3 regions of the Modestobacter sp. NPDC049651 genome follow, and region 2 is predicted to be linked to each of the others. Evidence: predicted binding sites of a transcription regulator. Region 2 holds the regulator's gene; each other region holds the start of a gene.
What was found. Region 2 encodes LexA, which represses DNA repair genes until DNA is damaged. Its sites were predicted from a motif close to TCGAACANNTGTTCGA; they were not measured.

Region 1 (7,460 bases), on a different contig from region 2:
ACGTGCTGGGCCGGGTGGCGTGGGCCGCGTCGGTGGACCCGGTGTCCGGTGCCCGGCTGCGCGCGCTGGCCGACCGCATCGACTGGGGCGTCACCGCGGGATGACGCCGTCCCTCGCCAGCGTCGGGACGTCGACCGGCACCGTGTCCGGGTAGAGCAGGCCGCTGCCGGTGTTGAGGACGACGACCTCGTCGCTGCTGCCCAGCCAGCCGGCCTCGCGCAGCTGCCCGACCGCGGCGAAGCAGGCCGCGCCCTCGGGGCAGGTCCAGGTGCCCTCGTCGCGGGCGAGCTGGTGCTGCGCGGCGAGCAGCTCGTCGTCGGTGACCGCGACCGCGGTGCCACCGGTGGCACGGACCGCGTCGAGCACCAGGAAGTCACCCAGCGGCTTGGGCACCGTGATGCCGAAGGCGACGGTGCGCGGATCGGCGGGCGCCGTGCTCTCGTCCCGCCCGGCCAGGAAGGCGTCGACGATCGGCGCGCAACCGGCGGCCTGGACGGCGACCAGCCGCGGCAGGTCACCGATGATCCAGCCGAGGGCCTTCAGCTCGAGCAGCGCCTTGTGGATCGCGATGATCCCGACGCCGCCACCCGTCGGGTAGAGGATCACGTCGGGGCAGCGCCAGCCGAGCTGCTCGGCGATCTCGTAGCCCATCGTCTTCTTGCCCTCGATGCGGTAGGGCTCGCGCAGCGTGGAGGTGTCCTGCCATCCGGGCCGGTCTGCGACCTCCCGCTGCACGATCGCCCCGGCGTCGCCGATCAGCCCGTCGACGAGGTACAGCTCGGCGCCGGTGACGACGCACTCGCGCCGGGTGATCTCCGGTGCGTCGACCGGCATGGCGATGAGCGCACCGAGGCCGGCGCGGGCCGCGTACGCAGCCCAGGCCGCGCCGGCGTTGCCGTTGGTGGGCATGGCGATGCCCTGCACGCCGAGCTCCCGGGCTCGGGAGACGCCGACGGCGGCGCCGCGCGCCTTGAACGCGCCGGTCGGCAGGAGGCCCTCGTCCTTCATGCGCAGGGCCGGGACGCCGAGCCGGGCGCCCGCGGTGGGCAGGTCGAGCAGCGGCGTCATACCCTCGCCGAGGCTGACCACGTGCCGCGGGTCGCGCACCGGCAGCAGTTCGGCGTACCGCCACAGCGTGGGCGCGCGGCCGGCGATCTCCTCGCGGGTCACGGTGCCGGCGACGCGGTCGAGGTCGTAGCGGGCCAGCAGCGGGGCGCCGAGCGACGACGTGCCCTGGACGACGTCGGCGTCGTGCCGCGAACCGTCGCGGGAGCACTCCAGGTGGGACAGCGCGGAGACGGAAGGCCGGGGCACTGACGGCGCAGCAGAGGTCACCGGCGCAGTCTGCCCGCGCCGGTGATCCACACCGGAAGCGCACTACTGGATGAGGGGTCCGATGATGATCTCGGTGCCGTCGGGGCGGTAGGTGCGCCATCGGCCGCCGGGATCTCGAACGACTGAGAACCCATGGTGGACCTTGGTGTGGTGCCGTTCGCACAACAACGCTGAGTTCTCGAGGCTGGTCTCACCGCCGTTGATCCAGTGCACGAGGTGGTGGACATCGGCCCACCAGTGCGGCGCCCCGCACCCGGCGAACACGCACGTCCTGTCCCGGGCGACGACTGCTCGGCGGAGGCCCGCCGGCACGATGCGGTGCCTTCGCCCGTAGTCCAACGGCGTCCCGTCCGGACCCATCACCACGCGGGAGACGACGGCGTCGCAGGCCAGCCACCGGGCCCGGGCGGCGGAGATCTGCGCCCCGAACCCCATGGTCGCCGTCTGGGCGCCGGTCGCGGGGTCGATCAGGTCCTCCAGCTGCACCTGGACGACCACGTGCGGCTTCTCGCTCCGCAGGATCGGCAGCTGACCGCTGGCGAGCTGGTTGTCCGCGATCTGCACGAACGCATCGCCCTGCTGCTGACGCCGGTTGCGGGTGTCGCCCTTGGGGCGGTGGGCCTGCACCTGGGACTCCAGGGCGGCCTGCACCTTCGCCCCGGCAACGGCGTCGAAGTGGAACCGGCCGCTGATCGACCCGTCGGCGTGCTTGACCATCGACAACGACCGTTCCTCGGTCGGGTCCGGCTCGGGCCCATCGGGGTCCAGCGCCTCCTTGAAGGCCCCCACAGCGATCTTCAACGCGTCGTGCGAGGACTCCCGCGCCACCCGCGCCCAGGCCTCGTCGAACGCGGTCAGGTCGATGTCCTGCGCCACCGCCTGGGCGAGCTGCTTGGGGCCCACCGCACCAGCGATGACCTTCACCTGCGCCGCGCTGATCGACCCGTCAGCGAACCCGGCCGCCACCTGCGGGAAGTGCGCCAGCAGCCGGCCGGCGCGCAGCAGCTGCGACGCGTCCTTCTTCGCCAGCCGCTGGTGCCCGACCAGCCACGACCGCATGCTCTTCAGCCCGTCGCGCTCGGGCGCCTGCGTGGTCTCCGCGTGCCGCGCGGTGCGGGTCAGCTCCGCGGCCACCAGGTTCCCCGCCGCCACCAGCAGCGCCGTCCGGTCCAGGGCCTCCCCGTCGGACAAGCCGTGCAGGTCCTGCCGCGAGAGGTCACCGAGCAACGCCAGCAACGGGTGCATGACACCTCCCGACGACTTCGAACGTGTGTACGAAGTCTACCGGGGAACGACCGCCCTCACCAGACGAATGCCCAGGTCAACCGGCCGATCAGTCCCGCGGTGGCTGGCGCGGAACCGGAACGTCAGCCGAGGAAGCCGACCAGCACCCAGGCCGTCGCCCCAGCGACCGCCAGCAGGGCGGAGACCAGGTAGACCGCCACCCACTGGAACCCGCGCACGCGCCGGCCCTCCGCGGGCACCAGCTCACGCAGCTCCAGCAGCGGAGCCGGGCCGCGCCGGTACCAGCCGCGCACGACGACGTCCTGGTCGACGAGGTCGGGCACCCGGAGGAGGCCGAACAGCGACCGGGCGAAGGGCCACGGCTGGCGGTAGAGGACCGGGACGAAGCCGGACCCGTCCTGGACCACGACGTCCGGGCTCAGCACGTACCCGGGGGTGCCGCGGCCGACGACGCGCCCGTGCACCTCGACCGGCAGGCCGGTGACCGGGTTGGCGTCGAGGCGGGTGAGCAGCGAGGCGACCCGCGGTTGCGGTCGGCTGGGCAGCAGCGGCCGCTGGAACGACGTCCGGACGAAGAGCGCCGCACCACCGACCGTCGCCGCCTGCGCGAGCAGCAGCCAGGAGTGGGAGCCCCACGCGACCACCCCGACCAGCAGCGCGACCAGCGGGAGGTAGTTGACCGGCAACTCGAGCCAGAACCGGCGTCGGGCCCGCGAGAGGTCCGGGCCCGCGCACGACTCGGCCACCTCGCGGGCGCTCCACTGCCGGGGAGCGCCCGGCAGACCGCTGCCCTCCAGCGCCGCGATCCGCCGGACGACCAGCGGGTGGGTGCTGAACAGCTGGGTGAAGCGGGCCCACGGGTTGCAGGTGTCCCAGCGCAGCGCGCCGACGACCTCGCGCGGCTCCAGCCCCCGCTCGCGGGCGGCGAGCACGGTGGCGCCCTGCGCCTGGTCGGCGATGCCGAGGACGCCGACCGCGCGCACCCGGTGCCGGCGGCGCTCCTCCTTGGCCGCGGCCCGCTTGGCCTCCTTGTCCTTGCCCTGCGCCGCAGCGGCGGCGCGCGAGACCCGGGCGGCGTCGACCTGGCCCATGCCGTACCCGATCGACACCAGCGCCGAGCACAACGCGTCGCCGTCCCGGGTGACCGTGCAGCTGTAGTGGTCGGCCCCGAGCTCCCGTGCCCGGCTGAGCGCGAGGACGACGAACTGCGACAGCAGGTAGCCGAGGTACCCGATGACCGCCGGGATGGCGGTGTTCGCGTTGTTGCTGCTCCGGAGCGAGAGGTAGACGTAGTAGAGGACGACGGGCACCGTGCTGGCGATCGCCATGACGACCACGTCGTTGTGCCGCACGTGGCCGACCTCGTGGCTGACGACGGCGTCCAGCTCGCGCTCGTCGAGCCGCTCCAGCAGCCCGCGGGTGACGTAGATCCGGGCGTCGCCCCGGTGGTGGCCGAAGGTGAAGGCGTTCGGCGTCCCGTCGTCGACGATGCCCAGCCGCACCGGCCGGACCCCGGCCTCGGCGCAGCGCCGCGCGACGATCGCGCCGAGCTCGTGCTCGGTGTCGTAGCGACCGTCGACCCACGCGATCGGGGTCGCCGGGACCAGCCACTGCACGATGACGGGCGCGAGCGCGTACTGCCCGGCGAGGAACAGCAGCGAGACCACCAGCGGCACCCAGACCGGGACGCCGAGGACGACCAGGACGGCACCACCAGCGGTCAGCAGCGCGGCGAGCAGGAACAGCGAGAGGGCGGAGCGGCGGAGCACGTAGCCGGCCATGGGGTGTCTTCCCGAGCATCGACGACAGGTGTCTGTGCTGGTCCCCCCACGGTTCCCGCATGATCACGAGCCGCGCCGCGGCCACTGTCGACCGCATCGATGACCGGCGCAACTCGAACCGGCCGCGCCCCCTGTCCGAGAACCTCAGTGCGCCGCGCCGCCCAGGTGCAGCAGCGCGACGCCCGCCACGACCAGGGTGACGCCGGCGACCTGCCACCCGGTCAGCGGCTGCCCGAGGAACACCGCCCCGATGACCACGACGGCCACCGTGCCGACCGCCGACCAGATCGCGTACGCCACCCCCACGGGCACGGTCCGCACCACCTGGGCGAGCAGCGCGAGGCACAGCAGGTACCCGGCCACCACGGCGGCGGTGGCGCCGGGCGCGGTGAACCCGTGCGTGCGCGGCAGCAGCGAGGTCGCGGTGACCTCCGCCGCGATCGCCCCGGCCAGCAGCAGGTAGGCCACCCGGGTCAGCCGGCGGTGGTCTCCGCCAGCAGCACCTCGTGCTCGCGCACCGCCACCGCCACCCGGGTGCCGGGCGCGAGGTCCGCGGCCCGGTGGGACGGGACGTCGGCGAGCAGCTCGGCGCCGTCGGCGACGGCCCGCACCCGCAGCCGGGTGGTCGGCCCGCGGAAGGTGGCCACCGCGACCTCGTGCCCGCCGGCGGGGTCGGCCGTGGCGGCGACCGCCTCCGGCCGCACCAGCACCAGCACCGCGGTCCCCGCCGGTGGCACGGCCGCGATCCGGTCGACCGGCAGCCGCTGCGTCCCGAGCCGGACCGTCGCGTCGAGCTCGACGACGCCCGGCAGCCGGTTCATCGTGCCCACGAACTCGGCGACGAACGGGGTGGCGGGCCGGTCGTAGAGCACCGCCGGCGCGGCGCACTGCTCCAGCCGGCCGGCGCGCATCACGCCGACCCGGTCGGCCATCGACAGCGCCTCCTCCTGGTCGTGGGTGACGAACAGCGTCGTGACGCCGAGCTCCAGCTGGATGCGGCGGATCTCGTCGCGCAGCTGCTCGCGGACCTTCGCGTCCAGCGCGGACAGCGGCTCGTCGAGCAGCAGCACCCGCGGCGCGACGGCCAGCGCCCGGGCGAGCGCGACCCGCTGCTGCTGCCCGCCGGACATCTGGTGCGGGAACTTGCCGACGTGCTCGGCGAGGCCGACCAGCTCCAGCAGCTCGCGGGCCCGCGCCCGGCGCCGCCCGCCGGCCTGACCGCGCAGCCGCAGCCCGAACGCCACGTTGTCCTCGGCGGTCATCGTCGGGAACAGGCTGTAGGACTGGAACACCATCCCCATGTCCCGCTTGCGGGCCGGCACGCCGGTCATCTCCCGGCCGTCGACCAGGATCGACCCGGACGTCGGCTCGTCGAAGCCGGCGAGCAGCCGCAGCGCCGTCGTCTTGCCGCAGCCCGAGGGGCCGAGCAGCGCGAGCAGCTCGCCGGGGCGCAGCGCCAGGTCCAGCCCGTCGAGCGCCGCGGTGGTGCCGAACCGGCGGTGCACGCCGCGGAACTCGACCGAGGCGCCGGGCGCCGCCGTGGGCGGGGCGACGGCGGCGGGGGTGAGGGTCTGGGTCATGACGTCCTCCCGTGTCGGGCGGCACGCCGCCAGTTGAGTGCACCGATCAGCAGCAGGAGCAGCTCCACGACCAGCAGGCTGAGCACGGAGGCGGCCACCTGGACCTGACCGGAGGTGGTGGGCAGTTGCACCAGCCAGACGGGGAACGGCTTGGTGTAGAGCAGGATCGAGGCGATCGTGTACTCGCCCATCACCAGGGCGAAGCACAGGAACGCGGCGTTGACCACGGCGGTCCGCAGGCTCGGCAGCACCACCCGCCAGACGACGGCGGGCCAGCCGGCGCCCAGGTTCTGCGCGGCCTCGGTCAGGGTGTGCGCGTCGATCGACCGGATGCCGGCGTCCAGCGCCCGGTAGGCGAACGGCAGCGCGAGCACCACGTAGAGCAGCGCGAGCACCACCGGGAAGCCGGGGTCGCGCAGCCCGGTGATCAACGACGCCAGCGGGCCGGTCAGGTGGTCGCCGGTCCAGGTGAAGGTGTCGGAGACGCCGACGACCAGCACGACCGGTGGGAACACCAGCGGCAGCAGGCTCAGCACCTCGACCACCGGCCGCACCCGCGGGTAGCGCAGGTGCAGCAGCAGCTGGGTGGGCACCATCAGCAGCAGCGTGATCACGATGGTCACCGCGGCCAGGCCGAGCGAGGTGAGCAGCGCCGTCCCGATGCCGAACTGCCCGTTGGGCGCGGTGGTGAACAGCTGCGAGTACGCGCTGCCGCTCACCCCTCCCCCGCGGGGCCGGCGGACGGTGAACCAGAACGCGAACGCGAGCGGCACGAGGAAGTAGACGCCGCAGACGGTCAGCACTACCCAGCGGAGCAGCGAGCCGCGGGCCGAGCGCGACCGGTTCACGGCCGGCGGGGCCGGCACCGGGACGTCGACGACGGCGGTCACGCCAGCCACCTCGTGGTCCGCCGCTGCAGCGCCAGGTACAGCAGGGTCAGCGGCACGACGACCACGACCATGTCCAGCGCCAGCGCCGCGCCCAGGTTCTCCTGGCCGGAGAGCACGTTGCCCGAGAGCACGTTCGCGATCTGCGTCGGTACCAGCGGGAACGACTGGCCGACGAGGGCGTTCGCGGTGGCGTAGGCGGAGAACGCCGAGCAGAACAGCAGCAGCAGCGAGCCCAGGAAGGTGGGCAGCAGCACGGGCCCGGCGACCAGCCGCCAGTACTGCCGGCGGGAGGCGCCCAGGTTGCCGGCCGCCTCCGCCCACTGCGGCTTCAGCCCCTCCAGCGCCGGGGTCACGACCAGCACCATCAGCGGGATGAGGAAGTACAGGTAGACGACGCAGATGCCGCCGACCGTGGTCAGCCGCAGGTGCAGGTCGTCCTGCACCGAGACGCCGAGGTGGTCCTGCAGCAGCGCGGTGAGCGTGCCGGCGTTGCCGATGGTCGCGATGAACAGGAACGCCAGCGGGATGCCGCCGAAGTTCGCCATCACCGCGGCCGCCGCGGTCACGACCTGCCGGAGGACGCCGCTGCGGCTGGTGAGCACCGCGTGCGCGAGCAGCACCCCGACCAC
Region 2 (7,460 bases):
GACCCGGAGCGGTGCGGCGCTGCGGTAGGACCTGGTGGGGTTGCCGGGGAACTTCTTGTCGGTCACGTTCGGGTCGTCCTCGTAGGGCCCGGTCGGCTCGACCTCGTACACCCGCGGCTCACCGTCGCCGCGGGCGAGCTCCGCAGCGAGGCCGGCGCCGTCGCGCAGCGCGGTGAAGTAGACGTGGTTCATCACGACCTCGGGGCGGTAGTTCGACCGGAACCCCGCGGTGAGCAGGTCGTCGACCCGGAGGTCGGCCTTCGTGCCGTGGAAGAACGGCCCCTCGTCCAGTGCCCGGGTCATCGCGACACCGTAGGGGAGCCTCGCCGCGAACCGCTCGGAGCTCTCGGCTCGAGGACCGCACCCGGGAAACGCAGCGTCGCCCCGGCCGCAACGAGCGGCCGGGGCGACGGTGGTCGGTCCGGTGCGGGGTGTCAGCGGCGAGCCGGCTGAGGGACCGCCGGGCCCGCCGGGACGTCGGGCGATGTCCGCCCTGACGTCCCGACGGGCGTCGGCATCAGCTGCAGCCGCTGGTGGAGCCGCAGCCCTCGCAGACGTAGCAGCTGCCGGCGGGGCGCATCTTCGTGCCGCAGGTCATGCACAGCGGCGCGTCGGTCGCGGTGCCGGTCACCAGCTCCAGCAGCTCGGCCGAGGAGTGGGCCTCCTTGATCGCCTGCTTCGGCGACTCCTTCTCGACGGCCTTCGGGGCCTCGGCCGGCGCCTCGGTGGGCACCGAGCCGCGCAGCGCCTCGACGTCCACCTCGTCGTCCTCGACGACCTCGGCGGTGTTGGCCGAGGTGCCGTAGCTGCCCGCGACCTGGGCCGCCCGCTCCTCGGCGCTGAAGATGCCGAGGGTCGCGCGGGTGTCGACGGGCAGGTGGTCGAGCGCCAGGCGACGGAAGATGTAGTCCATCACCGACTGGGCGATCCGGATGTCCGGGTCGTCGGTCATGCCGGCCGGCTCGAAGCGCATGTTGGTGAACTTCTGGATGTAGGTCTCCAGCGGCACACCGTGCTGCAGCGCGATCGAGATGCCGATCGAGAAGGCGTCCATGACACCGGCCAGGGTCGAGCCCTGCTTGCCGAGCTTCAGGAAGACCTCACCGAGGCTGCCGTCCTCGTACATGCCGGCGGTCATGTAGCCCTCGGCACCGGCGACGCTGAACGAGGTGGTCATGCTCGTGCGCTTCTTCGGCAGCCGCTTGCGCACCGGGTGCGCCAGGGCGGGAGCCGCCTCGGCGATCGCGGTCTCGACCGGGGCCTCGGCCTTCTTGGCCTTGGCGTCGGACAGCGGCTGGCCGACCTTGCAGTTGTCGCGGTAGATGGCCAGCGCCTTGATGCCCATCTTCCAGCCCTGGAAGTAGATGTCCTCGACCTCTTCGACGGTCGCCGTCTCCGGCATGTTGACCGTCTTGGAGATCGCGCCGGAGATGAACGGCTGCACCGCGGCCATCATCCGGACGTGGCCCATCGGGGAGATGGCCCGCTCGCCCATGGCGCAGTCGAAGACCTCGTAGTGCTCGGGACGCAGGCTCGGGGCGTCGACCACGTGGCCGTGCTCGGCGATGTACTCGACGATCGCCTCGATCTGCTCCTCCTGGTAGCCCAGGCTGCGGAGCGCGCGCGGCACGGTCTGGTTGACGATCTGCATGGAGCCGCCGCCGACCAGCTTCTTGAACTTGACCAGCGAGAAGTCCGGCTCGATGCCGGTCGTGTCGCAGTCCATCATGAAGCCGATGGTCCCGGTGGGGGCCAGCACGGAGGCCTGCGCGTTGCGCCAGCCGTTCTCCGCGCCGATCTCCAGGCCCAGCTGCCACTGCTCGGTGGCGGCCTTGAGCACGTCGGCGTCGTCGGCGCCGACCGGGCGGACGGCGTCGTTGGCGGCGGCGTGCTTGCGCATGACCCGGGCGTGGGCGTCGGCGTTGCGGGCGAAGCCCTCGTAGGCGCCGACGATGCCGGCCAGCTCGGCGGAGCGCCGGTAGGCGGTGCCGGTCATCAGCGAGGTGATCGCCGCGGCCAGCGTCTGGCCGCCCCGCGAGTCGTAGGCGTGGCCGGTGGCCATCAGCAGGGCGCCGAGGTTGGCGTAGCCGATGCCCAGCTGCCGGTAGGCGCGGGTGGTGTCGCCGATCGGGTCGGTCGGGAAGTCGGCGAAGCAGATCGAGATGTCCATCGCGGTGATGACCAGCTCGACGGCCTTCACGAAGTTCTTGGCGTCGAACCGGCCGTCGTCCTTGAGGAACTTCATGAGGTTCAGCGACGCCAGGTTGCACGAGCTGTTGTCCAGGCTCATGTACTCCGAGCAAGGGTTGGACGCGTTGATCCGCCCGGTCTCGGGGTTCGTGTGCCAGTCGTTGATCGTGTCGTCGTACTGGATGCCCGGGTCGGCGCACTCCCAGGCGGCCTGGGTGACCTTGCGGAACAGCTCACGGGCGTCGACGGTCTCGATCACCGAGCCGTCGAGGCGGGCGCGCAGGCCGAACTCGGTGCCCTCCTCGACCGCGCGCATGAACTCGTCGTTCACGCGGACCGAGTTGTTGGCGTTCTGGTACTGGACGCTGGTGATGTCCTTGCCGCCCAGGTCCATGTCGAACCCGGCGTCGCGCAGCGCGCGGATCTTGTTCTCCTCGCGCGCCTTGGTCTCGATGAACTCCTCGATGTCCGGGTGGTCGATGTCGAGGACGACCATCTTGGCCGCGCGGCGGGTGGCGCCACCGGACTTGATGGTCCCGGCGGAGGCGTCGGCACCGCGCATGAAGGAGACCGGGCCGGAGGCGGTGCCACCGGAGCCGCGGAGCAGCTCCTTGGAGGAGCGGATGCGGGAGAGGTTCAGGCCGGCGCCCGAGCCGCCCTTGAAGATCAGGCCCTCTTCGCGGTACCAGTTCAGGATCGAGTCCATCGAGTCGTCGACGGCGAGGATGAAGCAGGCGCTGACCTGCTGCGGCGACGCGGTGCCGACGTTGAACCAGACGGGCGAGTTGAAGCTGAAGTACTGGTGCAGCAGCATCCAGGTCAGCTCCTGCTCGAACACCTCGGCGTCGCCCTCGGAGGCGAAGTAGCCGTTCTCGCGCCCGGCCTCGCCGTAGGTGAGCACCACCCGGTCGATGAGCTGCCGCAGGCTGGTCTCGCGCTGCGGGGTGCCGACCGCGCCACGGAAGTACTTCGTGGTGACGATGTTGGTGGCGTTGATGCTCCACTCGGCGGGGAACTCCACACCGCGCTGCTCGAAGTTGATCGAGCCGTCCCGCCAGTTGGTCATGACGACGTCGCGGCGCTCCCAGACGACCTCGTCGTACGGGTGCACCCCGGCGGTCGTGAAGACGCGCTTGACCTTCAGGCCCTTCCCCCGGGCAGGCGCCTTGCCGCCGCGACGCGCACGGGTGGCGGTGAGACGGTCTTCGGTCTCGGTCATGAGTGGTGGATCTCCCTCGTGGGCTGCAGCGGGGGAAGCGCCGCGGTGGGTGTGCCTGACTGGTGTAGCGGGTGGTGCTGACAGTTCTGCGGTGCTGGCGTGCTGGTGCTGCGGATCAGGGGGAGGCGGCGCTGCCTCCGGAGGCGGACGGGTTCCGCCCCCCTCCCCGCCGGCGCGGGGCCGGCACGTCGGGCTGCATGCCCGGCAGCGGCGGGGTGCCGGCGGTGAGGTGCCGGGCCCGCAGCTCGCTGATCTCCTTCTCGAAGTCCTCGATGGAGTCGAAGGCGCGGTAGACGCTCGCGAAGCGCAGGTAGGCGACCTCGTCGAGCTCGCGCAGCGGCCGCAGGATCGCCAGCCCGACCTCGTGGGCGGGCACCTCGGCGGCGCCGCTGGCCCGGATGGCGTCCTCGACCTGCTGGGCCAGCTGCTGGAGCTGGTCCTCCTCGACCGGCCGGCCCTGGCAGGCGCGGCGCACGCCGGCCACCACCTTGGAGCGGTTGAACGGCTCGGTCACCCCGCTGCGCTTGACGACGGCGAGCACGGCCTCCTCGACCGTGGTGAACCGGCGGCCGCAGCCGGGGCACGACCGGCGCCGGCGTGTGGTGGCGCCGTCGTCGATCTCCCGGGAGTCGACGACGCGGCTGTCCGGGTTGTGGCAGAAGGGGCAGCGCACGCCGAGCTCCTCTCGTCAGGGTGTCGCGCCCGCCTGCCGAGGACCCCGGGGAGGGCGGACGACGGTGGGCCGGCGGACCGCTCCTGTGGACTGCCCCGGGGACATCCGGTGGATGCGGCGGGGAGAACGTGTGGAGCGGGTGTGGATGTCTTACAGCCGTGTAAGCACTAGATGTTGTGGTGGAACCGTAAGCGAACCCCCATAGAGGGTGCAAGCCCGACGCGGCGTGTCCTGTTCCACTGGTGCACGACCGACCCGCGGGCCCCCACCGGCCCCACCCGTCGCGCCGCAACAGGCAGGTGCTGACGAGCCGTCAGGGCCCCGCTCGGCAGGACTCGCACACGCACTCGGAGAACGACAGGCGAGCACGCGACGCCGACCGCAGGGGGCGGACCGGAGCGGCGGGTGGGGTTCCCGGGCGGTGGTGGCACGCCCGGTGGTCGAGCGACCGGGGTCAGGGCAGGCGGAGGACCTGACCGGCCTGCACCTGACCGCCGGTCAGGTGGTTGAGGCCGGCGATCGCGTCGACCACCGAGCGGCGCTCCTCGTGCGGGGCGACGTCGCCGGCGATCGACCACAACGTGTCGCCCGGCTCCACGACGACGGTGGCGGAGCCGGCCAGGCGGAGCCCGCCGTCGCCCTCGCCCAGCAGCATGCCCGCGGCCACGGCGGCGATCGCCAGGCCGATGACGACCAGCAACGTGCCGAGCACGCGCCGACCCCGCCGGGTCAGCCGCAGCGGCGCGGGCGCACCGACGGCCCACTCCCCCGGCGCGCCGGCGACGACCGGGCGGCGCCCCCCGCGGACCGCACGCCCGCCCGGCACCGCGTCGGCGCCGACGCGACGCCGGCCCGGACGGGCGGCGCCGCGGCGACCGGCCGGGCCCACCGGCTGCGGACCGCGGCCGGCACCCGCCCCGGGGCGCCCGACCACCGACGGCCGGAGGGTGCGGCCGTCGGCCGGGCTCGTCGCGGTCTGCTGCACGCGGTGCTGCACGGTGGCCATCGCACGTACTCCTCGTCTCGGCTGGGTGCCGGGTTCCTGCTCGTCTCAGGACGCCCCTCCGACCGGCCGGTCAGCGGACCGAACCGACCCGGAAGTCGAACGCCTGTTCGAATCGAACGTCTGTGCGATGTCTACCGCAGGCCGCCGACAAAAACACCCCCGACACGGCAACGTCTTCGAACGTGTGTTTGAACGATCGGGCCGGGACCGCTACCGTGACCTCGACACCCGGGCGCCCCCGCCCGCGGCCGCTCGCGTCGGGCTCCGCTCCCGTCAGGCCGTGGCACGGGCGGCGACCGGAGCGGCGAGCAGGACCCGGGGCCGGCCGACGGGCCCGGGGACACGTGGTTGCGGGGGCCCGCAACCGGCGAGGAGGAGACATGGCCGTCGACAGCCGGACCCCAGGCGGCACCTCACGCCGACGCGCGGCGTCCCAGCCTGAGGGCGAAGCCACCACCGCGGGCGCTGCGGTGCGCGAGTTCCCCGACCGCGGCGAGGCCGGCGACGGGCTCACCCAGCGGCAGCGCCGGGTGCTCGAGGTCATCCGCGACTCGATCGAGCGCCGGGGCTACCCGCCCTCGGTCCGGGAGATCGGCGAGGCCGTCGGCCTGTCCTCGGCCTCCTCGGTCGCCCACCAGCTGTCGGTGCTGCAGCGCAAGGGCTGGCTGCGTCGCGACCCCAACCGCCCCCGGGCGCTCGACGTCCGGATGCCCGGTGACGGTTCCGGTGCCGCCGAGGCGTCCCCCACGGCGCTCGCCGCCGGCAGCCCGACCTCCGGGGTCGACGAGGCGCAGGCCCCCGCGCCCACCTACGTGCCGCTGGTCGGGCGGATCGCCGCCGGCGGGCCGGTGCTCGCCGAGCAGGCGGTCGAGGACGTCTTCCCGCTCCCCCGAGAGCTGGTCGGCGAGGGCACGCTGTTCATGCTCAAGGTCACCGGGGACTCGATGGTCGAGGCGGCGATCTGCGACGGCGACTGGGTCGTGGTGCGGCAGCAGCCCACCGCGGAGAACGGCGAGATCGTCGCGGCGATGATCGACGGCGAGGCCACCGTGAAGACCTACAAGCGGCGCGACGGCCACGTCTGGCTCATGCCGCACAACCCGGCCTACGAGCCGATCCCCGGTGACGACGCGACCGTGCTCGGCCGGGTCGTCACCGTCCTCCGCCGCGTCTGACGACGGATCCCGTCGCGGGGGCCCGCGCCCGTTCGGCGCGGGCCCCGGAGCGGAGACCCGCGAGGGTCAGGGCTCCGGAGCGGCCGTCCTCCGGCGACGGAGGCGGCTCCCCGCCCAGACCACCACCGCGGCGAGCACCGCGGCGATGACCGCGGCCGGCACCCACGGGGCCGGGTCCGAGGACGGGCTCTCCGCGGCCGCGCCCTTCGCCGCCGCCGACTGCCCCGCCGGCGGGGCGATCGGCGCCTGCGCCGGCAGCACGGTCACCGCGGCCGGCAGCCCCTCGCTGGAGACCACCAGGTCGCGGTTGTTCTCCCCGAAGGTGATCGCCTCACCCTGCGGCGAGTCCGGCAGCGCCACCCGGGTCGGGGTGCCCTGCAGTGCGCCGGCGACGTCCGAGCCCTCCAGCGGCCAGACGTAGGCGTCGGTGTACGTGCGCAGCGCGATGAGCGCCCCGTCGGCGGAGACCGCGCCGCCGGTCACCAGCAGCTGTCCGGCGCGGCCCACCGGGCCGCCGGGCGTGCCGGTGAGGGTGAACCCGAGGTCGGCGACCTTGCTCATCGGCACGGTGGCGCCGTCGGTGAGCGGGGCGTCGGGCCGGTAGACCGAGCTGGCGCCGAGCACCTCCTTGGTCACCAGGTACGGCGTGCCGTCAGGAGCGAGCAGCAGGGCCTCGGCGTCGTGCGGACCGTCGGGGTAGGTCATCCGGGTGACCGCGGTCGTGCCGTCGGGGTGCAGCGCGATCATGGCGACCGTCGCGCGCTGTGCCCGGTTGTCCCCGGCGTCCTCGATCCACACCGTGCCGTCGGCGGCGAGCGCCATGTCCTCGGGGTCGTAGGGGTCCACCTCGCCGGTCCTCACCTCGGCCACCTGGCACCGCTCGTCGAGCACGTACACCTCGACCCGGTCGCCGCCGTCGTCCATGGCGAGCAGGGCACTGCCGGCACCGGCCAGACCGGACAGCTCGGCCAGCCGGTCGTCGGTGATCTCGCACCGGGTGGTCGGGGCGCCGTAGGCGGCGGCGCTCTCCGCAGCGGCAGGCCCCAGCGGCAGCACGGCACCGGCGAGCGCCAGCGGCGCGCTCAGCAGGACGGCAGGACGCAGCCGCCGGACGGCGCGCGGACGCCGGCCGGCAGGGTCACTCGGGAGGGCGGCCTGCGCGCGCACGTACCCAGCGTGACAGCAGCACGTCGTCCA
Region 3 (7,460 bases), on a different contig from region 2:
GCGGTGTGCGCGCGCTGGGCGCGGGCCAGCGCCAGCGGGCCGACGCCGAGCTCGGCGGTGACCAGCCGGTGCAGCTGCCGCTCGGAGTAGCCCAGCCGCGCGGCGAGCCCCCGCACGCCGGCCCGCTCGACCTCGCCGTCGGCGATCAGCCGCATGGCCCGGGCCACGACGTCGGCGCGGGCGTCCCACTCCGGTGACCCCGGCACGGCGTCGGGGCGGCAGCGCCGGCAGGCGCGGAACCCGGCGGCCTGCGCCCCGGCCGCGGTCGGGTGGAAGGAGACGTTGGTGCGCAGCGGGGTGCGGGCCGGGCAGGAGGGGCGGCAGTAGATGCCGGTGGTGTGCACGGCGGTGACGAACCAGCCGTCGAAGCGCGCGTCGCGGCTGGCCACCGCGCGGTAGCAGCGTTCGACGTCCAGCACCTCGGTCACGCGACGAGCATGACACCGCCGGGGCCCGATCACTGGCGGGTTTCGGACGCGACCTGAGAACGGCGGGAAGCAGCCGGCCGCGGTGTAGGTTCGAATGTCGAACCGACCACCTGACCGGAGGACGCCATGGACCTCAGCACCACCACCGCTCTCGTCACCGGGGCCAACCGCGGCTTCGGCCGCGCCCTCGCCGCCGAGCTCGCCGCCCGCGGCGCCCGGGTCCACGCCGCCGCCCGCCGGCCGGAGACCGTCGACCTGCCCGGCGTCACCCCGCTCGCCCTCGACGTCACCGACCCGGCGTCGATCGCCCGCGCGGTCGAGGCCACCGGAGACGTCACGCTGCTGGTCAACAACGCCGGCATCGACACCCGCACGAACCTGCTCGAGGGCGACCTGGCCGACGTCCAGGCGGAGCTCGACACCAACTACCTGGGCACGCTGCAGGTCACGCGTGCCTTCCTGCCGCAGGTCGAGGCGGCCGGCGGCGGCATCGTCAACGTGCTGTCCGTGCTGTCCTGGCTGAGCTTCCCGGGCACCGGGGCCTACGCGGCGGCCAAGTCGGCGGCCTGGTCGATGACCAACGCGCTGCGGGCGCAGCTCGCGCCGCGCGGGGTCACCGTGGCCGCGGTGCACGTCGGCTACATGGACACCGACATGACCGAGGGCATCACGGCGCCCAAGTCCGACCCGGCCGAGATCGCCCGCCTCGTCGTCGACGCGATCGAGGCCGGCAGCCCGGAGGTCGTCGCCGACGAGGTCAGCCGGCAGGTGCAGGCCGGGCTCGCCGGCGGGGTGGCCGCGCTCTACCCGCAGCTGGTCTGACGACGTGGGTCCGCTGATGTTCGGCCCCAGCTGGCGCACCTTTGCCGGCGTCCAGGGCGGGCTGCTGGCCGGGCACCTGCTCGCCGCCGCGGCCGAGCTCACCGGGGCCCCGCCGCGGGCGGTCACCGCGCACCTGCTGCGCGGCGTGCTGCCCGACCGGCCGGTGGCGGTGTCCGCAGTGCCCGACCGCACGGGGACGACGAGCAGCGTCCGCGCCGAGCTGCGCCAGGACGGCGACCTGCGGGTGCTGGCCCAGGTGCTCACCCTCGACCGGCCGCTGCCCGGGGTGCCCGCGGACGACGGTCCGGCGGTGGCCGACGGCGAGCCGCTGGCGCTGCCCGCCGAGCTGGTGCCGATCGCCGTCCACACGGAGGTGCGCGCCCTCGGCCCGGACCGGCCGCTGGCCGGCGGCGCCGAGCCGCGGCTGCACGCCTGGGTGCGGCTGCCCGACCTCGCCGACCCGCTGGTGCACCTGGCCGCGGCCGTGGACGCGCTGCCGCCGTCGCTGTTCGCCGTCTGGACCGCGCCGCGGGCTCTGCCCACGGTCGAGCTGACGGTGCACCTCACCGGGCTGGTGCCCCCGGCCGGCGCCTGGCTGCGCGTGGACCAGCGCACCACCTGGTGCGACGACGCGGTGGCGGTCGACGACGCCCGGCTGTGGGACGCCGACGGCCGGCCGGTCGGGTGGTCCCGGCAGACCCGCCGGCTGCTCGGCTGAGCGCCCGTGGCTGACGTCCGGCGTCCACCGACCGGTGGACGCCGGACCCACGGGACGGCGGTCCCGCGCCGCCCCGCCCGCCGACAGGCTCGGTGCATGACGACGACGCAGGTGGCACCGCTCCCGTCGCGGACCGACCCGGGTGAGCCGGCGGTCCGCGTGCGCGGGCTGGTCAAGCGCTACGGCGGCCGGGCCGTGCTCGACGGCCTCGACCTGGAGGTGCGGCGCGGGGAGTGCTTCGCGCTGCTCGGCCCCAACGGGGCCGGGAAGACGACGACGATCGAGGTGCTCGAGGGCGTCCGCGGGCGCGACGCCGGCGAGGTGGAGGTGCTCGGGCAGGACCCGGCCACCGCCGGCCGCGCCTGGCGGGCCCGGCTGGGCGTGGTGAGCCAGACAGAGGGCGCCGCCCCCGCGCTGACCGTGCGCGAGGCGCTGGACCACTTCGCCGCCTACCACGCGAGCCCGCGCCCGACCGGCGACCTGCTGGCCGCGGTCGGGCTGCAGCAGCAGGCGGGCACCCGGATCGGCCGGTTGTCCGGCGGGCAGCGGCGCCGGCTGGCGGTGGCGCTGGGCGTGCAGGGCCGCCCGGAGCTGGTGTTCCTCGACGAGCCGACCACCGGCATGGACCCGGTGGCCCGCCGGCAGTTCTGGCAGCTGGTCCGCGACCTGCGCGCCGGTGGGACGACGGTGCTGCTCACCACCCACTACCTCGACGAGGCCGCCGAGCTCGCCGACCGGGTCGGGGTGGTGACCGGCGGCCGGCTGGCGGAGGTGGCGCCCCCGGACGAGCTGGGCGCGGCGCTGCGGCGCACGGCCACCGTCTCCTGGCTGGCCGACGGCGTGCGGCGCGAGGTGCGCACGGAGTCGCCGGCCGCCGTCCTGCGCGACCTGCTGGCCGGCACGCCGCACGAGGTCCCCGGCCTCACCGTCACCCGCCCGGGGCTGGAGGACGTCTACCTCCAGCTCGTCGGCGCCGTCCCCACGACCGAGGAGGAGACCCGATGACCGCCGTCCTGCCCCCGCCGTCCGCGCCGCGCATCGCGCTGGCCCGCACCCGCCTCGAGCTGCGGCTGTTCGCCCGCGAGCGCCAGCAGGTGGTGTTCTCCTTCGCCTACCCGGTCGTGATGATGGTGGTGTTCGGGTCGGTGCTCGGCGGCGACGAGCGGCCCGGCGGCATCCCCTTCCCGCAGTACTTCCTCGCCGGCATCGCGGCCACCGGCATCGTGCTGACCAGCTTCCAGGCGCTGGCCACCTCGATCGCCACCGAGCGGGAGACCGGCCAGCTGGAACGGCTGCAGCTGCTGGGCACCCCGCCGGTGGCGTACTTCGCCGGCAAGGCCGGGCAGGTGCTGGTGACCACGGTCGCGCAGCTGGCCCTGCTGCTGCCGGTCGCGCACTGGGGGTTCGACGTGCCGCTGCCCACCGACCCGGGGAGGTGGCTCACCTTCGCGTGGGTGCTGGTGCTCGGGGCGCTCGCCGGGTCGGTGGCCGGCATCGCCGCCTCGCGGATCGCCGGGAGCGCGGCGTCGGTGACCACCGCGGTGTCGGCGACGACGATCGTGCTGCAGTTCTTCTCCGGGGTGTTCTTCGCCCCCGACGAGACGCCCGGCTGGATGCAGCAGGTCGCGGCGCTGTTCCCGCTGAAGTGGCTCAACCAGGGGCTGCGGTCGGTGTTCCTCCCCGACGGCGCGGCCGCGTTCGAGCCGGCCGGCGGGTGGGAGCACGGGAAGGTGGCCCTGGTGCTGGCCGCATGGGCGATCATCGGCGTCGTGATCTGCGCCCGCACGTTCCGCTGGCGCCGGGCCGACGGGTGACCGGCGCCCCCCGGTGGCAGGCCGCCGCCGTCCGGCCCGCGGGCACGGACGGCGGCGCCGTCGCGCCGACGTCCGCCCGGGTGGTGGCGCTGGTGCTGCACACCGCCTTCGCCGCGCTGACCGCGGTCGCGCTGGTCGAGGCGGCCACCGGGGACGGCGACGGGTCGCGCGCGGTGCTGCTGGCCGCGCTGCTCGGCTGGGCGGTGGCCTACCTGCTGCTCGGCGGCTGGGTGGTCCGCGGCCGGCTCGGCACGCTGTTCGACCGGCAGCCGGCGTCGCTGGAGACCCGGGCGCGGGCCTTCCTGGCGCTGCACGTGGCGGTGGTCGGCGTGCTGGCCTGGCAGCGGCCCGCGCTGCTGTTCGTCATGTGGATCGCCTTCCCGCTGGTCTGGTTCACCGCCGGCCCGGTGCGCGCCGGCGTGGTCTGGACACTGGCGCTCACCGCCGCGGCGGTGCTGCCCCCGGGGGTGGCGTGGCTGCGCGGCGACGAGCCGCTGTGGGGGCCGGGGGAGACCTTGGTCGGCGCCGCGCTGAGCCTGCTCATGGGCCTGTGGGTGAACCGGGTCGCCGACCTCAGCGTGCAGCGCGGGCAGCTGATCGCCGAGCTGGAGGCCACCCGCGACGAGCTGGCCGCCGCGCACCGGGACCAGGGCGTGCTCGCCGAGCGGGAGCGGCTCGCGCGGGAGGTGCACGACACCCTCGCGCAGGGCTTCACCAGCATCGTGGTCCTCGCCCAGACCGCGGCCGTCCAGCTGCACCGCGACCCGGACGCCGCCGCCGAGCGGGTCGCGCTCATCGAGGAGGTGGCCCGGGAGAACCTCGCCGACGCGCGGGCGATGGTCGCGGCGTTCGCCCCGGTGGCGCTGGACTCGAGCACGCTGGTCGAGGCGCTGCAGCGGCTGGCCGCCCGGTTCGGCCGGGAGACCGGCGTCGCCACCCGGGTCGACCTCGCCGCGTTCGGTGACGGTGCCCCGGGGCTGACCCGCGGGGAGGAGATCGTGCTGCTGCGCGGCGCCCAGGAGGCGCTGGCCAACGTGCGCCGGCACGCCGCCGCGAGCGCGGTGGTGCTGCGGGCCGCGCGGGTGGGGTCGGTCGTGTCGGTGCACGTCGAGGACGACGGCGTCGGGTTCGACCCGGACGCCGCGCAGGGCGTGGGCCTGGCCGGGCTGCGCGACCGGGCCGCGGAGGTGGGCGGCGAGGTCGACGTGGCGTCGGCGCCGGGGCGGGGGACGCGCGTGACCGTGCGGGTGCCGGTCGCGAAGACGACGGCCGAGGGAGCATCGCAGCGAGGAACGAGCGAGGAGCGGATCGAGGCCGGAGCCGAGCCGTGGACACGATGACGGTGCGGGTATTGGTGGTCGACGACCACCCGGTGGTGCGCGGGGGAGTGGTCGGCTGGCTGGCCGCGCAGCCGGACCTCGACGTGGTCGGGGAGGCCGCCGACGGGCTGGCGGCGCTGGCCGCGGTCGCCGAGCACGCGCCGGACGTCGTCCTGATGGACCTGCGGATGCCCCGGCTGGACGGCGTCGCGGCGACCGGGCGGATCGTCGCCGCGCACCCCACCGTCCGGGTGCTGGTGCTGACCACCTACGACACGGACGCCGACATCGTGCGCGCCGTGGAGGCCGGTGCGACCGGCTACCTGCTCAAGGACACGCCCCTGCCGCAGCTGGCCGACGCGGTGCGCGCCGCCGCGCGCGGGGAGACCGTGCTGGCGCCACCGGTGGCCGCCAAGCTGGTGTCGCGGATGCGGCAGCCGCCGGCCGAGGCGCCGACCGCGCGGGAGCTGCAGGTGCTCGGCGGGGTGGCCCGCGGGCTGACCAACGCCGAGATCGGCCGGGAGCTGTTCATCGGCGAGGCGACGGTGAAGACGCACCTGCTGCGGGTGTTCGCCAAGCTCGGCGTCGACGACCGCACCCGGGCGGTGCTGGTCGCGGTCGAGCGCGGCCTGCTGCCCGGCCCGGGCGCCTCCTCCGGCTGAGCCGGCCGAGTGCGCAGTCGTGGTCGCCGACGCCGGCGTGTCCGCCCGTGTCGGCGACCGCAACTGCCCACTCGACCCGTGACCCCGGCGAAGGTTCTTCGCGAAACCACGGGCCTGGTATTGGCCGATTGACCTGGGGATTCGCCTGGTGAGGATGGTCATCTTCCGCTAGACTTCGTACACACGTTCGAAGCGGTCGGGAGGTGTCGTGAGCGGATTGCAGTCGGCGCTCGACGAGCTCGCGGCCGAGGACGTCGAGGCGTCCACCGACGCGCAGTCCCTGGACTCGGTGGGGGAGTTGATCGCGGCGCGGAACCGGTTGGACGCGCAGATCGCCCGCCGGGTGCGCCACGCCGAGTGCATCCAGGCGCCGGAGCGGGACGGGCTGACGTCGATGCGGTCGTGGCTGATCGGGCACCAGCGGGTGTGGGCGAACGACGCGTCGAAGGTGGTGCGGGCCGGTCGGACGCTGCCGCACTTTCCCCTGGTGGCGGAGGGGTTCGCGGCGGGTGAGATCACTGCGGCGCAGGTGGACGTGATCGCCGACGCGGTGGGTCCGAAGGAGATCGCCGCTGCCGCGGAGCAGGGCATCGACCTGGCCGCCTTCGACGAGGTCTGGGCGCGGGTGGCTCGGGAGTCCTCGCACGACGCACTCAAGGTTGCGGTGCAGGCGTTCGAGGCCGCGTTGGACCCGGACGGGCCGGAGCCCGATCCGACCGAGGGTCGGAGCCTGCGGATCGTCAAGCACGCCGATGGCAGCACGACCGGCCGGTGGGACCTGGACGCGGTGGCGAGCGAGAAGGTGCAGGCCGCGATCGAGTCGCAGGTGCAGGCCGACCGGCCGAAGGGCGACACCCGTAATCGGGCGCAGCAGCAGGCGGACGCGTTGGTGCAGATCGCGGACAGCCAGCTCGCCAGTGGCCAGCTGCCGGTGCTGCGTGGGGAGAAGCCGCACGTCGTCGTCCAGGTGCAGTTGGAGGACCTGATCGATTCGTCGACCGGCGCCCAGACGGCGACCATGGGTTTCGGGGCGCAGATCAGTGCTGCAAGAGCCCGGTGGCTGGCCTGCGATGCGGTGGTCTCCCGGGTGGTGATGGGCCCCAACGGCGTGCCGCTGGACTACGGCCGCAAACACCGGATCGTGCCCGCACCCCTCCGGCGGGCGGTGGTGGCCCGGGACAAGACGTGCGTGTTCGCCGGCTGCGGGGCACCGCACTGGTGGGCCGACGTCCACCACCTCGTGCACTGGATCAACGGCGGCGAGACCAACCTCGAGAACTCAGCGCTCTTGTGCGAACGGCACCACACCAAGGTGCACCACGGTTTCACCGTGGAGCGAGATCCGGGCGGCCGATGGCGAACGTTCCGGCCCGACGGCACCGAGATCCTCATCGGACCCTTGTTGCAGTAGAGCGGCGCACGCCGCCGACGTGCGCCCGTAAGCTGGTCTCCCGTGAGTCTCACCATCGGCATCGTCGGCCTGCCCAACGTCGGCAAGTCGACGCTGTTCAACGCCCTGACCAAGAACGACGTGCTGGCGGCGAACTACCCGTTCGCCACCATCGAGCCCAACGTCGGCGTGGTGGGCGTGCCCGACCCGCGGCTGGACGAGCTGGCGAAGCTGTTCGGCTCGCAGAAGGTCGTCCCGGCGACGGTGAGCTTCGTCGACATCGCCGGCATCGTGCGCGGCGCCAGCG

Region 1: a site for LexA is predicted at 2,598-2,613, ahead of AB0J00_RS09745 (DUF222 domain-containing protein). Genes of this name have one in related genera too.
Region 3: a site for LexA is predicted at 5,939-5,954, ahead of AB0J00_RS13250 (DUF222 domain-containing protein). Genes of this name have one in related genera too.

What each region holds. Positions count from the first base shown of each region.
Region 1 covers NZ_JBFAOG010000005.1:153,401-160,860, forward strand. Annotated here, with positions in the region: gene AB0J00_RS09735 (reverse transcriptase family protein) at 1-104, shown strand, start outside; gene AB0J00_RS09740 (threonine synthase) at 91-1,314, opposite strand; gene AB0J00_RS09745 (DUF222 domain-containing protein) at 1,378-2,580, opposite strand; gene AB0J00_RS09750 (M48 family metalloprotease) at 2,703-4,361, opposite strand; gene AB0J00_RS09755 (multidrug efflux SMR transporter) at 4,506-4,829, opposite strand; gene AB0J00_RS09760 (ABC transporter ATP-binding protein) at 4,835-5,941, opposite strand; gene AB0J00_RS09765 (ABC transporter permease subunit) at 5,938-6,831, opposite strand; gene AB0J00_RS09770 (ABC transporter permease subunit) at 6,828-7,460, opposite strand, start outside.
Region 2 covers NZ_JBFAOG010000018.1:59,031-66,490, reverse strand. Annotated here, with positions in the region: gene arr (NAD(+)--rifampin ADP-ribosyltransferase) at 1-303, opposite strand, end outside; gene AB0J00_RS19360 (vitamin B12-dependent ribonucleotide reductase) at 518-3,409, opposite strand; gene nrdR (transcriptional regulator NrdR) at 3,525-4,082, opposite strand; gene AB0J00_RS19350 (LysM peptidoglycan-binding domain-containing protein) at 4,537-5,088, opposite strand; gene lexA (transcriptional repressor LexA) at 5,559-6,263, shown strand; gene AB0J00_RS19340 (hypothetical protein) at 6,330-7,430, opposite strand; gene AB0J00_RS19335 (phosphatase PAP2 family protein) at 7,402-7,460, opposite strand, start outside.
Region 3 covers NZ_JBFAOG010000008.1:97,548-105,007, reverse strand. Annotated here, with positions in the region: gene AB0J00_RS13285 (AlkA N-terminal domain-containing protein) at 1-428, opposite strand, end outside; gene AB0J00_RS13280 (SDR family oxidoreductase) at 555-1,250, shown strand; gene AB0J00_RS13275 (thioesterase family protein) at 1,267-1,968, shown strand; gene AB0J00_RS13270 (ABC transporter ATP-binding protein) at 2,065-2,973, shown strand; gene AB0J00_RS13265 (ABC transporter permease) at 2,970-3,782, shown strand; gene AB0J00_RS13260 (sensor histidine kinase) at 3,779-5,122, shown strand; gene AB0J00_RS13255 (response regulator transcription factor) at 5,119-5,763, shown strand; gene AB0J00_RS13250 (DUF222 domain-containing protein) at 5,972-7,174, shown strand; gene ychF (redox-regulated ATPase YchF) at 7,217-7,460, shown strand, end outside.